Regions from separate parts of the Amycolatopsis sp. NPDC049159 genome, predicted to be linked through region 1. Evidence: riboswitches for the same ligand, from Rfam matches in the RefSeq annotation. Region 1 holds a riboswitch; the other holds the start of a gene.
The links. A riboswitch is a leader RNA that binds a small molecule or an ion and turns the genes downstream of it on or off. The one in region 1 is predicted to bind glycine.

Region 1 (7,790 bases):
GGCCTCCTCGCGGCCCGTCGTTCGGCGAACGGCTACCGCGAATACGACGAGGACGACCTCCAGCTGGTCAAGGAGATCCAGACCCTGCAGACGGTCGGGCTGACCCTGGAGGAGACCCGGCCGTTCGTCGAGTGCCTGCGCAGCGGCCACGAAACCGGTGACTCCTGCGCGAATTCGATCGAGGTCTACCGCCGCAAGCTCGAAGAAGCCGACGCGCTCCTGGCCCGCCTCGGCGGCATCCGCGGCGAACTGGCCGCGAAGCTCGCCGGCGCGCTCGCCCGGCAAGCGCCCGACCCGTGTGTCGTGCCCGAATCCCCGCGCCCGTGAAGGAGACCGCCGTGTCCGAAGACGCCACCGTCAGTGCTGTCACCGATGCGACCTTCGCCGAGGTCCTCGGCAGCGACGTTCCCGTGCTCGTCGAGTTCTGGGCCACCTGGTGCGGCCCGTGCCGGATGGTCGGCCCGGTGCTGGCGCAGCTGGCCACCGAGCGGGCCGGCGGACTCGTCGTCCGCAAGATCAACGCGGACGAGAACCCCGAGACGACCCGGTCCTACCAGGTCATGTCGCTGCCGACCATGATGCTGTTCCGGAACGGCGAGCCGGTCGAGACGATCGTCGGCGCGTTCCCGAAGGCCCGCATCGAGGAGCGGCTCGACCGCGTGCTCAAGGCGCCGTCGCTTTGACGAAGGTGTCGGCCACCTCGCGGCCGTACTTCTCCAGGTCCAGTGCCGGGTCGGCGGCGTAGGCCGCGGCGACGCCGTCGATGGCCTGCGCGATCGACATCGCCATCACCTCGGGCGTGAACTCGCCGAACGCGCCTTCGGCCTGGCCCTGCTTGAGCTGGCGGGCCAGGCCGTGCACGCGCAGGTCGTCGACCAGCACCTTCGTCATCACCCAGCCGTCGACGTCGTCGGTGTTGGCGGCCAGCTCGGTCAGCACCCGGACGCATTCCGGGTACGTGCGCAGGAACGCTATCGACGTCTCGATGTGCGCCCGCAGGTAGCCGGGCCGGTCGGCGGGGTCGAGCCCGCCGCCGGTGCGCTCCTTCAGGTAGCCGTTCCTGGTCTCGACGACCGTGCTGAGCACGGCCTGCATCAGGCCGGCCTTGTTCGTGAAGTGGTAGGAGATCAGCCGGGTGCTGCTGAGCCCGGCCCGCTCCTTGATCTTGGCGAACGTGGTCCGGCGGTACCCGAGGTCGGCGAGGACGCCGATGGTCGCGCCGATGATCTGCGCGCGGCGTGCGGCCTCGGTGGGGCTGAGCCCCATCTCGGCCATGATGTCGGTGCTTACTTGCATGAGTAAAAAGTTACTCGGCTGAGTAAAACACGTCAAGGAGTTTGAACCGCCGCGCACGGGGTATAGCGAACGGCTCAAAGGCTCATCCGACCGTTGAGGCTTGCCGCGCGTCGCGTTGACCGGTGTTCTCCTGACGCTTACCGTCGAGAGAGGTAAATCGCCACGATGTGATTCACGGTCTGGGGCCGGATCGTGGCGGTTGATCTCCGGCGGGTCCCGCTCCTGGGACTCCCCGGCTGTCATTCGCCGGCCGTCCGGTCGGGCGAGGGGAGGCTTGCGTGGTCGAGGCTGGTTCCGAGAAGCAGCCTGTTGGGGTCGCGGGTGGCGAACAGGGTGAGCTGTTCCCCGACGACTCGCTGCCGGACGAGCTGGTGGGTTACCGCGGCCCGGCCGCGTGCCAGATCGCCGGGATCACCTACCGCCAGCTCGACTACTGGGCCCGGACGAAGCTGGTCGCACCCAGCATCCGCACGGCGCACGGCTCCGGCTCGCAGCGGCTGTACTCGTTCAAGGACATCCTGGTCCTCAAGGTCGTCAAGCGGCTGCTGGACACCGGGGTCTCGCTCCAGAACATCCGGGTCGCCGTCGACCACCTGCGCCTGCGCGGGGTCCGCGACCTGGCCAAGGTGACGCTGTTCTCCGACGGCACCACGGTCTACGAATGCACCTCGCCGGAGGAGATCGTCGACCTGCTCCAAGGCGGCCAGGGCGTCTTCGGCATCGCGGTCAGCGGCGCGATGCAGGAGATCAGCGGGACCATCCACGAATTCCCCGCCGAGCGCGCGGACGGCGGCGTCGTCGAGACGCACGAGCCGGACGAGCTCACCCAGCGCCGCAACGCACGCAAGACCGGTTGATCACCGCTGCGGCGGACGGAGTAAGGTTCTCCCTGCGGTCGACGAATCCGCGCGGGAGAGTCCGAGCCTCATATTGAGCTCGGCGCCGAAGGAGCAAGTCCTCCCCGGAACCTCTCAGGCACCCTGGACCGCGCGGACGAGACGCCTCTGGAAAGCGGGTCGTCAGGACACCACCTGATGGCCCCGCCGACGGTGCAAGCCCGGTTCAACCACGCGGGCGAAACTCTCAGGCGCCCCTCGGGGTACGGACAGAGTGGGGAGGGCCAGGACACCGTTGTCCCGGCCCCGCCCCGCCGTCCCCAGGAGGCCTTCGTGAATCCGTCACTCGCCTCCCTGGAGCAGGGGATCCCGTTCGCCGAGCGGCACCTCGGGCCGGGTCCGGCCCAGCTGCGCACGATCCTCGACGTCATCGGCGTCGCCTCCCTCGACGAACTCGCCGAACACGCCGTTCCCGAGTCGCTGCGCGCGTCCGCCGAGCCCCTCGAACTGCCGCCGGCGGCCTCCGAAGCCCAGGCGCTGGCCGAACTGCGCGAGCTGGCCGCCCGCAACCGGCCGACCGCCGCGATGATCGGGCTCGGCTACCACGACACCGTGACCCCGCCCGTGATCCGGCGGAACGTCCTCGAGAACCCGGCCTGGTACACCGCCTACACGCCCTACCAGCCGGAGATTTCCCAAGGGCGGCTCGAAGCGCTGCTCAACTTCCAGACCATGGTCGCGGACCTGACCGCGCTCCCGGTCGCGAACGCCTCCCTGCTCGACGAAGCCACCGCGGCCGCCGAAGCGATGACGCTCGTGCGCCGGGCCGGCCGGGCGAAGTCGAACCGGTTCGTCGTCGACCAGGACACCCTGCCGCAGACCCTCGCCGTGCTGCGGACGCGAGCCGAGCCGCTGGGGATCGAACTGGTCGTGGAAGACCTGTCGCAGGGACTCACCGGGCTGGGGCTCGGCGGCGACTTCTTCGGCGTGCTGCTGGCCTACCCCGGCGCGTCGGGGGCCGTGCACGAGCTCGACCTGACCATCGCGGAAGCCAAGAAGCGCGGCGCCGCGGTGGTCGTCGCGGCCGACCCCCTCGCCTTGACGCTGCTGCGGCCGCCCGGCGAGCTCGGCGCCGACGTCGCCGTCGGGTCGACGCAGCGCTTCGGCGTCCCGCTCGGCTTCGGCGGCCCGCACGCCGCTTATCTCGCGGTGCGAAAGGGCTTGGAGCGGCAGCTGCCCGGGCGCCTGGTCGGGGTCGCGAAGGACGCCGGCGGCGCGCCCGCGTACCGGCTCGCGCTGCAGACGCGCGAGCAGCACATCCGCCGCGAGAAGGCGACCTCGAACATCTGCACCGCGCAGGTCCTGCTGGCGGTGATGGCGTCGATGTACGCCGTGTACCACGGCCCCGACGGCCTGCGCGCGATCGCGTTGCGGGCCCACCGGATGGCGACCGTGCTGGCCGCCGGCCTGGCCGAAGGCGGGGTCGAGGTCGTGCACGGCGAGTTCTTCGACACCGTGACGGTGGCGGTGCCCGGCCGGGCGGACGCGGTCGTCGCGGCGGCCCGCGACCTCGGCGTCACCCTGCGCCGGATCGACGGCGACCACGTCGGCGTCGCCTGCGACGAAACGACCACCCGCGAGCGGCTTTCGTTCGTGTGGAAGGCGTTCGGCGTCTCGGTGTCCGATGTGGACGGCCTGGACGCGGACACGGCCGACGCGCTCCCGGCCCCGCTGCGGCGCACGAGCGCGTTCCTCACCCACCCGGTGTTCCACGAGCACCGGTCGGAAACGGCGATGCTGCGGTACCTGCGCCGGCTGTCCGATCAGGACTACGCGCTCGACCGCGGCATGATCCCGCTCGGCTCGTGCACGATGAAGCTCAACGCCACCGCGGAGATGGAACCGGTCACCTGGCCGGAGTTCGCCGGGCTGCACCCGTTCGCGCCCGCCGAGGACGCCGCCGGCCTCCTCGAGGTCGTCGCCGACCTGGGTGCCTGGCTCGCGCGGATCACCGGCTACGACGCGGTTTCGCTGCAGCCGAACGCCGGGAGCCAGGGCGAGTTCGCCGGCCTGCTGGCGATCCGCGCCTACCACCGCTCGCGCGGCGAGGACGCGCGAGACGTCTGCCTGATCCCGGCCAGCGCGCACGGCACGAACGCGGCGAGTGCCGTGATGGCGGGTATGCGGGTGGTCGTCGTCCGCTGCGACGACGACGGAAACATCGACCTCGCGCACCTCAAGTCCACTGTGGACAAGCACCGGGGCGACCTGGCGGCCATCATGCTGACCTACCCGTCGACGCACGGGGTGTACGAGGACACCGTCGGCGAGGTGTGCGCGGCGGTGCACGACGCGGGCGGGCAGGTGTACGTCGACGGCGCCAACCTGAACGCGCTGATCGGCGTCGCCCAGTACGGCCGGTTCGGCGCCGACGTCTCGCACCTGAACCTGCACAAGACCTTCTGCATCCCGCACGGCGGCGGCGGTCCCGGCGTCGGCCCGATCGGCGTGCGCGCGCACCTGGCGCCGTTCCTGCCGAACCACCCGCTGCAGCCGGCGGCCGGGCCCGGGTCCGGCGTCGGCCCGGTCAGCGCGGCGCCGTGGGGGAGCGCGTCGATCCTGCCGATCTCGTGGGCCTACGTCCGGATGATGGGTGCCGAGGGCCTGCGCCGGGCGACGCTCGTGGCGGTCGCCAACGCCAACTACATCGCCCGCCGGCTCGGTGAGCACTACCCGGTGCTGTACGCGGGCCGCTCGGGTTTCGTGGCCCACGAATGCATCCTGGACCTGCGGCCGCTGACGAAGGCCACGGGCGTGACCGTGGACGACGTCGCGAAGCGGCTGGCGGACTACGGGCTGCACGCGCCGACGATGTCGTTCCCGGTCGCGGGCACGCTGATGGTCGAGCCGACCGAAAGCGAGGACCTGGCCGAGCTGGACCGCTTCTGCGCGGCGATGATCGCGATCCGCGCGGAGATCGACCGCGTGGCGTCGGGGGAGTGGCCGCTGGCGGAGTCCCCGCTGCGGCTGGCCCCGCACACGGCGGGCTGCCTGGCCGGCGACTGGAACCGCCGCTACAGCCGCGAGACGGCGGCGTTCCCGGCGGGCCGGACGGCGGCGAAGATCTGGCCCCCGGTCCGCCGCATCGACGGCGCCTCCGGCGACCGCAACCTGGTCTGCTCCTGCCCGCCCCCGGAAGCCTTCGCCTGAGTGGTCGTGAGTGCGTAACAGTGTTCTGACACTGTTACGCACTCACGACCCCGGTACCGGACAGGTGGAGCAGCAGCTCGGCGCGGCTGGTGAGGCCGAGCTTGCGGTAGATCTGCTGCAGGTGCTTCTGGACCGTCCGCGGGCTGATGCCGAGCCGCCGGGCGATCTCGCGGTCGGACGCCGCCCGCGCGACCAGAGTGGCCACCTCCTGCTCGCGGGCCGTCAGCTCCGGGGCCGTCCCGGCGACCGGGTGGACCGCCGGCCGCTCGTGCCGGGCGAACGCCTGGGCCAGGTGCGGCGTGAGCAGCTCGACCAGGTCGTGGTCGCGGGCGGAGAACCCGGGCCGCGACCGGCTGAGCGTGAGGACGCGTCCGTGCCGGTCGTCGACCTGGACCACGCACAGCAGCTGGTCGACCGTGCCGCGCGGGCGGTAGAAGTCGGTGTAGAAGGGCAGCCCGCGCAGCGTCCGGAGGTCGGCCAGTTCGGTCAGCGCGGCCGCCGTACCCAGCCGCAGCGCTCCCGAGCGGTGGGCCGCGAACCCCGGGTGCTGGTGCGCCAGCGCCCGGAACTCCGCGTGGCGCATCAGGTTGTGCTCCGGCCGGTCGGTCACCGTGCCGGTCAGGCGGCGGGTCGTGTGCTCGGTGCTCGTGCACGAGACGACGTCGCAGCCGACCAGCCGGCCCAGTCTCGCCAGCCCCTCGGCCGGCCCCGCCGCCTTCAGCTCGCGCACCACTTCGAGGGCGCGGTGCAGGCACCGCGCCGTCACTTCACCGCTCACCCGGAATCCCCCTCGGCTCGTCCGGTCAAGAAAGACCCGGAAGCGCCGAGGGAGATACGAACCGGGTGTTACCGGGCGATCCGGACGTTCAGCGTGGTGTTCGAACCGGCGCTGACCATCGACTGCGCGATGCTGCTGATCCCGGCCGGCGCGCTGTAGGAGTTGTTGTTGCTGTCGTCCTCGTCGTCGGTGTGGAAGAAGCCCGACGAATCGACCCCGGAGAACACGAGGTAGCCGAAGCCGACGTTCGGGAACGCCGTCGTCGTGGCCACCCCCGGGGCGAACAGGCAGAACCGCAGCAGCGTGTTGCTGTCGCTCACGTTCGGGAAGATGTTGCCCGAGAACGAGTTGTTGTTGCTGTCGTCCTCGTTGTCGAACCGGCGCGAGAACTCCTGGGAGCCGTTCGGGCAGTTCGCGCCCAGCTTGAGCACCGAGTAGGGCCGGAACGAGCCGGACTGCGTGACGCCCCGGAACGCGGCGCCGTCGACCCGGCAGAAGAACAGCTCCGTGTTGCTCGTGCTGCCGACCGCCCCGATGAAGCCGCCGCGCGAGTTGGCGTTGCCCGAGTCCTCGTCGTCCATCCGGATGACGATCGCCTCGGTCCCGGCCGGACACGACCGGCTCGACGGGATGACGCCGACGTCGGTCGTCGCCGCCTGGGCGGGCGCGGCCGACACGGTGAGGGCTCCCGCGAGCGAGGCCAGGAGCAGTGCCGGAACGGTGAAGAGTCTTTTCATGGCTGGTCTTCCTCCCCATTGCTGTGTGACCGCTCAAGGACACCAAGCCGGCCGGGGGAGCGGCCATACGCACTTCTGCGTACGCGGGTCCACGGCGTGCGCACAGGAACGGGAGGTAGGTTGACCGCCATGGCGAGTGCGCACGGTCCCGATCGGACGTCCGTGGTCGTGACCGGCGGCAGCGGCTTCATCGGCCGGGCCGTCGTGCGCGCCCTCCTCGACCGGGACGTCCCGGTCACCGTCGTGGACCGGGTGCCGCTCCCCGAAGACCTCGACGGCGTCCGCGTGGTGACCGGCGACCTGCGCGAGGCCGCCGTCCGCGAGGAGGCCGTGACCGCCGGGACCGCGGGGATCGTGCACCTGGCGGCGCTGACGTCGGTGCTGAAGTCGGTCGAGCTGCCCGAAGACACCTTCGCCGACAACGTCCTGGTCACCCAGGAACTGCTCGAACTCGCCCGCCGCCGCGAGGTGCCGAAGTTCCTGCTCGCCTCGACCAACGCGGTGATCGGCAACGTCGGCACCGCGACCATCACCCCGGACCTGCCGCTACGGCCGTTGACACCGTACGGCGCCACGAAAGCGGCGTGCGAAATGCTGCTCTCGGGCTACGCCGGCGCGTACGGCATGACGACGTGCGCGTTGCGGTTCACCAACGTCTACGGCCCGGGAATGTCCCACAAGGACAGTTTCGTGCCGCGCATGATGCGGGCCGCGCTCACCGGCGGCAGTGTGAAGGTCTACGGCGACGGCCGCCAGCGCCGCGACCTCGTCCACGTCGACGACGTCGTCCGCGCGATCCTCTCGGCCTTCGCCAGCGGCCACACCGGCCGCGCGATCGTCGGCGCGGGGCGCTCGGTGTCGGTGCTCGAGATGGTCGAGGCCGTGCGCGAGGTGACCGGCGCCGAGCTGCCCGTCGAGCACGTCGAGGCGCCG
Region 2 (7,790 bases), on a different contig from region 1:
GCGAGATCCCCTGGCACGAGGGCACCGCGCTGGTGCTCGCCGACGTCGAGCGCGTGCAGGGCGGCCCGGTCGGGGTGTCGCCGCGGCAGATCCTGCGCCGTCAGCTCGACCGGCTCGCCGAGCGGGGGCTCGCCGCCTTCGTCGGGACCGAACTCGAGTTCATCGTCTTCGACGACACCTACGAAGCCGCCTGGGACAAGCACTACCACGGCCTCAAGCCCGCCAACCAGTACAACGTCGACTACTCGATGCTCGGCACCGCCCGCCTGGAGCCGCTGCTGCGCCGCATCCGCAACGACATGGCCGGCGCCGGGCTCTACCCGGAGTCCGTCAAGGGCGAGTGCAACCCCGGCCAGCAGGAGATCGCCTTCCGCTTCACCGACGCGCTCGCCACCTGCGACAACCACAGCGTCTACAAGAACGGCGCCAAGGAGATCGCCGCGCAGGAGGGCAAGAGCCTCACGTTCATGGCGAAGTACAACGAGCGCGAGGGCAACTCCTGCCACATCCACATCAGCCTGCGCTCGACCGAGGGACGGGCGGTGCTCGCGGGCGACAGCGAGCACGGCTTCTCGAAGCTGATGGAGCAGTTCCTCGCCGGCCAGCTCGCCGCGCTGCACGAGCTGACGTACTTCCTCGCGCCGAACATCAACTCCTACAAGCGGTTCGTGCCCGGCAGCTTCGCGCCGACCGCGATCGCCTGGGGCACCGACAACCGGACGTGCGCGCTGCGCGTGGTCGGGCACGGCGAATCGCTGCGCGTCGAGAACCGCGTGCCGGGCGGGGACGTCAACCCGTACCTGGCCGTCGCCGCGCTGATCGCCGCGGGCCTGCACGGCATCGAGAACGAGCTCGAGCTGGAAGAACCGTTCACCGGCAACGCCTACCACTCCGGCCGGGACACGGTGCCGACCACGCTGCCCGAGGCGGCCGCGGCCCTGGCCGGCAGCGAGATCGCCCGCAGCGCGTTCGGCGAAGACGTCGTCGAGCACTACCTGAACGCGGCGAAGATCGAGGTGGACGCCTACAACGCCGCCGTCACCGACTGGGAGCTCGTCCGTGGCTTCGAACGACTCTAGGCCGGTCATCGGCCTCACCAGCTACCTGGAACCCGCGAAGTTCGGAGTCTGGGAGACCGAAGCCGCGCTGCTGCACCGGGTCTACGTCGACTGCGTCGTCGCGGCCGGCGGCATCCCGGTGCTGCTGCCGCCGGTGTCCGGCGCGCACGACCGGCTCGTGTCCACTGTGGACGGGCTGGTGCTGACCGGCGGCGCCGACGTCGAGCCGGCACGCTACGGCCAGGAGCCGCACCCCACCACCTACACCCGGCCGAACCGGGACGCCTTCGAGTTCGGCCTGTTCGCGGCCGCGCGGAAGGCCGGGAAGCCGGTGCTCGGCGTGTGCCGCGGCCTGCAGGTGATGAGCGTCGCCCTCGGGGGATCGCTGGTCCAGCACCTGCCGGACGCGCGGGGGACCACCGAGCACCAGCCCGCGCCCGCGACGTTCGGCCGGGGCACCGTCACCCTGGCCGAGGGGAGCCGGGCGGCGGCGATCCTGGGGTCGGAGACCAAGACGTTGTGCTACCACCACCAGGCGATCGACCGGCTCGGCGCCGGCCTCGAACCGGTCGGCTGGGCCGCCGACGGCACGATCGAGGCCGCCGAGATCCCGGGCGAATTCGCGCTGGGCGTGCAGTGGCACCCCGAGCAGGACAGCGACGACGTCCGGCTGTTCGCCGCGCTCGTCGACGCGACCGAGGAGAACCGATGAGCACCTTCGACGTCCTGAACCCCGCCACCGAGGAGGTGGTGCGGACCATCCCGCTGACCAGCGCGGAGGAGACCGACGCGGCGATCGCCCGCGCGCAGGCGGCGTTCCCGGCCTGGCGCGACGTCACCCCCGGCGACCGCGCGCGGCTGCTGCGCCGCTTCGCCGACGCCGTCGAGGGCGACCTCGAGAACCTCGCGCGGCTCGAGGTCGAGAACTCCGGGCACACCATCGGCAACGCGCGCTGGGAAGCGGGCAACGTCCGCGATGTCCTCAACTACTACTCCGCCGCCCCGGAACGCCTGATCGGCAAGCAGATCCCGGTGCCGGGCGGCATCAACGTCACCTTCCAGGAACCCCTGGGCGTCGTCGGCGTGATCGTGCCGTGGAACTTCCCGATGCCGATCGCGGGCTGGGGTTTCGCGCCCGCGCTCGCCGCCGGCAACACCGTCGTCCTCAAGCCCGCCGAGCTGACGCCGCTCACGGCGATCCGGCTGGGCGAGCTGGCGCGCGAGGCGGGCATCCCCGACGACGTCTTCCAGGTGCTGCCCGGCAAGGGATCCGTGGTCGGGCAGCGGTTCGTCGACCACCCGGGCGTGCGCAAGGTCGTCTTCACCGGCTCCACCGAGGTCGGCAAGCAGATCATGGCCGGCTGCGCGGCCCGGGTGAAGCGCGTGACGCTGGAGCTGGGCGGCAAGAACGCGAACATCGTCTTCGCCGACTCCGACCTGGAGAAGGCCGCCGCGACCGCGCCCTACGGCGTCTTCGACAACGCGGGCCAGGACTGCTGCGCCCGCTCGCTGATCCTGGTGCAGGCGAGCGCGTACGACCGGTTCATGGAGCTGCTGGAACCCGCCGTGCACGGCGTCGTGGTCGGCGACCCCGGCGACGAGAAGACCGAGATGGGGCCGCTGATCTCGGCCGCGCACCGGGAGAAGGTCGCTTCCTACGTGCCCGGCGACGCACCGGTCGCCTTCCGCGGCACCGCGCCGTCGGGGGCGGGCTTCTGGTTCCCCCCGACCGTCCTCACCCCGCCCGACCTGCGGCACCCGGCCGCGGCGGAGGAGGTGTTCGGCCCGGTCGTCGCCGTCGTGCCGTTCGCCGAAGAGGCCGACGCGATCCGCATGGCGAACGCCACCGAGTACGGCCTTTCGGGGTCGATCTGGACCCGGGACGCCGGGCGCGCGTTCCGGGTGGCGCGCGGCGTCGAAGCCGGCAACCTCTCGGTCAACTCGCACTCTTCGGTGCGCTACTGGACGCCGTTCGGCGGGTTCAAGCAGTCCGGCCTCGGCCGTGAACTGGGCCCCGACGCCGCGGCGGCGTTCACCGAAACCAAGAACGTCTTTCTCAGCACGGAGGAGTAATGGTCCAGCGATTCGAAGGCCGCGTGGCGGTCATCACCGGCGGCGCGAGCGGCATCGGGCTGGCTTCGGCCCGCCGCCTGGCGAGCGAAGGGGCGAAGGTCGTCATCGCGGACCTGACCCCGGCCGTCGGCAAGGCGGTCGCCGACGAGATCGGCGGCGCGTTCATCCAGGCCGACGTCACCGACGCCGAGCAGGTCGAGAACCTGTTCCACAGCACGGTCGAGCAGTTCGGCTCGGTCGACGTCGCGTTCAACAACGCCGGGATTTCGCCGCCCGAGGACGACTCCATCCTGACCACCGGCATCGAGGCGTGGGAACGCGTGCAGCGCGTCAACCTGACGTCGGTGTACCTGTGCTGCAAGGCCGTCCTGCCGCACATGCAGCGCCAGGGCCGCGGTTCCATCGTCAACACCGCGTCGTTCGTCGCGGTGATGGGCGCGGCGACGTCGCAGATCTCCTACACCGCGTCCAAGGGCGGGGTGCTCGCGATGAGCCGTGAGCTGGGCATCCAGTTCGCGCGCGAGAACATCCGTGTCAACGCGCTGTGCCCGGGGCCGGTGAACACCCCGCTGCTCAAGGAGCTGTTCGCGAAGGACCCGGAACGCGCGGCACGGCGGCTGGTGCACGTCCCGGTCGGCCGGTTCGCCGAGCCGGAGGAGATCGCGGCGGCGGTGGCGTTCCTCGCCAGCGACGACGCCAGCTTCATCACGGCGTCGCAGTTCCTGGTCGACGGCGGCATCTCCGGCGCGTACGTCACCCCGCTCTAACGGCGCGTCTTCGCCCCGGGTTTCCGCACGCCGTGCACCTCCCGCAGGTACTTCCAGGCCGCGTTGAGGGTCTTGCGCTCTTCGGAGATCTGGCGTTCGCGCCGCCGCAGGATGCGGGTGGCGATCTCGGCGGCGAGGAACGCCCCGGCGGCGAAGGTCAGCGTGCCGACGATCAGGACGAGGGCGATCACGGTGGTGGTCATGGTGACCAGCGTCGAGCCGGCGTGGGCGATTCGTCCCCGCGCAAAGCTAGCGGGTTTCGTTAGCTTTGTGAGGTGACGCACTGGCGCGCCGACGAGTGGGCGGAAGCGGTCCGGGCCGGGATCCGCTCCCGGGGCCTCTCCCTGGACGAGGCCGCCAGGCGCATCGGCGTTCCGACGTCGACCCTGCGCAGCTGGATCGAGCACCGGCACGCGCCGAAGGTGACCGTCTTCGACCACTGGGCGCAGCTCGCCGAGGTGACCGGGCTCGGGGAGGCCGAGCTGCTGCGCGTCGCCGGGGTGCTGCCCGACTCGCTCGCTTCGCCGGTGCACGTCGCCCAAGCCGCGAAGGCGTTGCGGGAAGGCATCGACCAGGCCGGGCAGTTCCTCCGGCAGGCCACCGCGCTCGTCTACTCCTCGCCCGGCACGCAGGTGGCCAACCTCATCGCCGCGTCGCCGATCGACTGGGAGATGCGGATCCGCTCGGCCACCCGCGGCGACGAGGTCCGCGTCACCTACCACCACTACGTCGGGGTCGTGCCGCCGCGGGACTTCCCGCACGACGACGCCGAGGCTCGCCGGATCCTCGAGCACGAGGTCCTCGGCGAGCTGTGGCGGCCGCTCGGGCTCTACTGGCGGGTCGCCGAGGTGCACGACTGGCACGAGCCGCCGCGGCTGGTCATCCAGGTGCCGGAGCAGGAGGCGACGCGCCCGCCCGTGCCGTCGCCGGTCGTCGCGGCGCCGCCGGTCGTGGTGCTGTCGCCGATCTGGGGGTACGGCGAGCTGCTGGCGTCGCTGGTCGCCGACGGGCTCGGGTTCGGCAACGTCGACTTCCGCTACTTCGGCCTCCCGGACACGATGGCCGACCGCGTCCGCACCACCGCCCGCGAGCTGGCCGGGCCCGCGCCGCGGCTGGTGCACTCGGTGCCGCCGATCATGCTGCTGCACGGCCTGGCCGTGCCCGACCTGACCGGCCGTCTCCCGGTGGTGGTCCGCTACGGGCCTCGCATGCGCGCGCGGGCGGCGCGGATCTACCGGTCGGCGCTGCTCGAAGCAGGGTTCGACGACCCCCTCGACGGCGCCCGCGCGATCGAGGAGGCGATCGCGGTCCCGCCCGGCTGCCCGTACTACGAGGTGACGCTGGCCGACGAGGACGTCTTCGACGGCGACCGCCCCTCGCTGGACCGGCTCAACGACGCGGTGGCCTGGCACGCCGAGCAGATCGTGGAGCAGGTCCTGCTGGGTGCGGGTCACCCGCCGGTCCCGCTCGGCGGGCCGCTCAAGCGGCTGGTCCTGCCCTCGGGCCGGGTCCGCCGCCCGCCCGCGCTCGCCGGCGGGGTCGTGCGCCGGGTCGACGGCGAGCCCTGACCGCTGGTCGGGGTGGGGTCGAGGATCACTGTGGCGTTGGCCGGGTTGTGTAGACGCCCGCCGGAACCGCCGGGTACCGTAACCGCCACAACTGCAGATCGGGCCGTTGAGCCGAGGCGGGAGAGCCCTCACGAAGTCGGTGGGGCACCGAAGGAGCAAACTCCCCGGAATCTCTCAGGTACCTGCTACCGCTTCGCGCGAGGCCACTCTGGAAAGCAGGCGCACCCGCGCCTCACCCAAGGTGAAAGCCGCTTCACACGCGGTGAAACTCTCAGGTGCCATGACAGAGGGGGAGTTCCCAGCGCACCGTTGTGTGCCCGGCCCGAGGAGCTCCCGATCACCTCCACGCAGTTCGACGCCCGCCACATCGGCCCGTCCGAGGCCGAGCGCGCGAAAATGCTGGCCGAATGCGGCTACAGCAGCCTGGACGCCCTCGTCGGCGCCGCCGTCCCGAGCGCGATCCGCGCGACGAAGGAACTCAGCCTCCCGCCCGCCGCGTCCGAAGAGGAAGCCACCGCGGAGCTGCGCGCGCTCGCCGCGCGCAACCGGCCGATGACGCAGATGATCGGTCTCGGCTACTCCGACACCGTCACCCCCGGCGTCATCCGCCGCAACGTCCTCGAGAACCCCGCCTGGTACACCGCGTACACGCCCTACCAGCCGGAGATCTCGCAGGGCCGGCTCGAAGCCCTCCTCAACTTCCAGACCATGGTCGCCGACCTGACCGGCCTGGCCACCGCGAACGCGTCCCTGCTGGACGAGTCGACCGCCGTCGCCGAGGCCGTCACGCTGATGCGCCGCGCGTCCAAGTCGAAGTCCAACAGGGTCGTGCTCGACGCCGAGTGCCTGCCGCAGACCATCGCCGTCGTGCGCACCCGGGTCGAGGCGCTGGGCATCGAGGTCGAGGTCCGCGACCTGCTCACCGGCCTGCCGGACGACTTCTTCGGCGTCGTCGCCCAGTACCCCGGCGCGTCCGGCGTGCTGCGCGGCCGCGGCTTCTACCACGCGATTTCCGAATCGGCGAAGGCCGCGGGTGCGCTGTTCACCGTCGCCGCCGACCTCCTCGCCCTGACGCTGGTCACCGCGCCCGGCGAGTTCGGCGCCGACGTCGCCGCCGGTTCGACGCAGCGCTTCGGCGTCCCGCTCGGCTACGGCGGCCCGCACGCCGGGTACATGTCCGTGCGCGCCGGCCTCGAGCGCTCGCTGCCCGGGCGGCTGGTCGGCGTCTCGGTCGACGCCGACGGCAACTCCGCCTACCGCCTCGCGCTGCAGACCCGTGAGCAGCACATCCGCCGTGAGAAGGCGACGTCCAACATCTGCACCGCGCAGGTCCTCCCGGCCGTGCTGGCCGCGATGTACGCGGTCTACCACGGCCCGGACGGCCTGAAGAAGATCGCCCGGCGCGTCCACGGCCTCGCCGCGGGCTTCGCCGCAGCCCTCCGCAAGACCGGCGTCGAGGTCGTCCACGAGTCCTTCTTCGACACCGTCGTCGCGCACGTCCCCGGCCAGGCCGCCGAGGTCCACGCGGCCGCTCGTGAAGCCGGCATCAACCTCGGGCACGTCGACGCCGACCACGTCCGCGTCGCCTTCGACGAGGTCAGCACCCCCGCGATCGCCGCGCAGGTCCTGAAGGCGTTCGGCGTCGAGTCCGACCTCGAAGACGGCGTCGCACTGCCCAACGGCCTGGCCCGCGAGAGCGGCTTCATGGGCCACGAGGTCTTCGGCACCCACCGCTCCGAGACGGCGATGCTGCGCTACCTGCGCAAGCTGTCCGATCTGGACTACGCGCTCGACCGCGGCATGATCCCGCTCGGCTCCTGCACGATGAAGCTCAACGCCACCACCGAGATGGAGCCGATCAGCTGGCGCGAGTTCGCCGGCATCCACCCGTTCGCGCCGGCCGAAGACGCCGAGGGCTACCACACGCTCGTGGGGCAGTTCGCGGAGTGGCTGGCTGAGGTCACCGGCTACGACAAGGTGTCCCTGCAGCCCAACGCGGGCAGCCAGGGCGAGCTGGCCGGGCTCCTCGCGATCCGCGCGTACCACCGCGCGAACGGCGACGACGCCCGTGACGTCTGCCTGATCCCGTCGTCCGCGCACGGAACCAACGCCGCGTCCGCGGTGCTCGCCGGGATGCGCGTGGTCGTCGTGAAGTGCACCGACGAGGGCAACGTCGACCTGGCCGACCTGCGGGCCAAGGTGGACGCGCACCGGGACACGCTCGCCGCGATCATGGTCACCTACCCGTCCACGCACGGCGTCTACGAGCACGACATCGACGAGCTGGCCAAGATCGTCCACGACGGCGGCGGCCAGGTGTACGT

Region 2: it holds a riboswitch for glycine, as region 1 does, so the genes downstream of both, gcvP (aminomethyl-transferring glycine dehydrogenase) here and gcvP (aminomethyl-transferring glycine dehydrogenase) in region 1, are expected to answer to the same signal.

Annotation. Positions count from the first base shown of each region.
Region 1 covers NZ_JBEZDL010000006.1:312,893-320,682, forward strand. Annotated here, with positions in the region: gene AB0B33_RS14305 (MerR family transcriptional regulator) at 1-327, shown strand, start outside; gene trxA (thioredoxin) at 339-683, shown strand; gene AB0B33_RS14315 (TetR/AcrR family transcriptional regulator) at 664-1,296, opposite strand; gene AB0B33_RS14320 (MerR family transcriptional regulator) at 1,575-2,153, shown strand; glycine riboswitch at 2,196-2,294, shown strand; gene gcvP (aminomethyl-transferring glycine dehydrogenase) at 2,466-5,342, shown strand; gene AB0B33_RS14330 (helix-turn-helix transcriptional regulator) at 5,377-6,120, opposite strand; gene AB0B33_RS14335 (hypothetical protein) at 6,189-6,857, opposite strand; gene AB0B33_RS14340 (NAD-dependent epimerase/dehydratase family protein) at 6,987-7,790, shown strand, end outside.
Region 2 covers NZ_JBEZDL010000011.1:3,741-11,530, reverse strand. Annotated here, with positions in the region: gene AB0B33_RS20940 (glutamine synthetase family protein) at 1-1,079, shown strand, start outside; gene AB0B33_RS20935 (gamma-glutamyl-gamma-aminobutyrate hydrolase family protein) at 1,060-1,770, shown strand; gene AB0B33_RS20930 (aldehyde dehydrogenase family protein) at 1,767-3,131, shown strand; gene AB0B33_RS20925 (3-oxoacyl-ACP reductase) at 3,131-3,898, shown strand; gene AB0B33_RS20920 (hypothetical protein) at 3,895-4,101, opposite strand; gene AB0B33_RS20915 (helix-turn-helix transcriptional regulator) at 4,174-5,466, shown strand; glycine riboswitch at 5,665-5,763, shown strand; gene gcvP (aminomethyl-transferring glycine dehydrogenase) at 5,803-7,790, shown strand, end outside.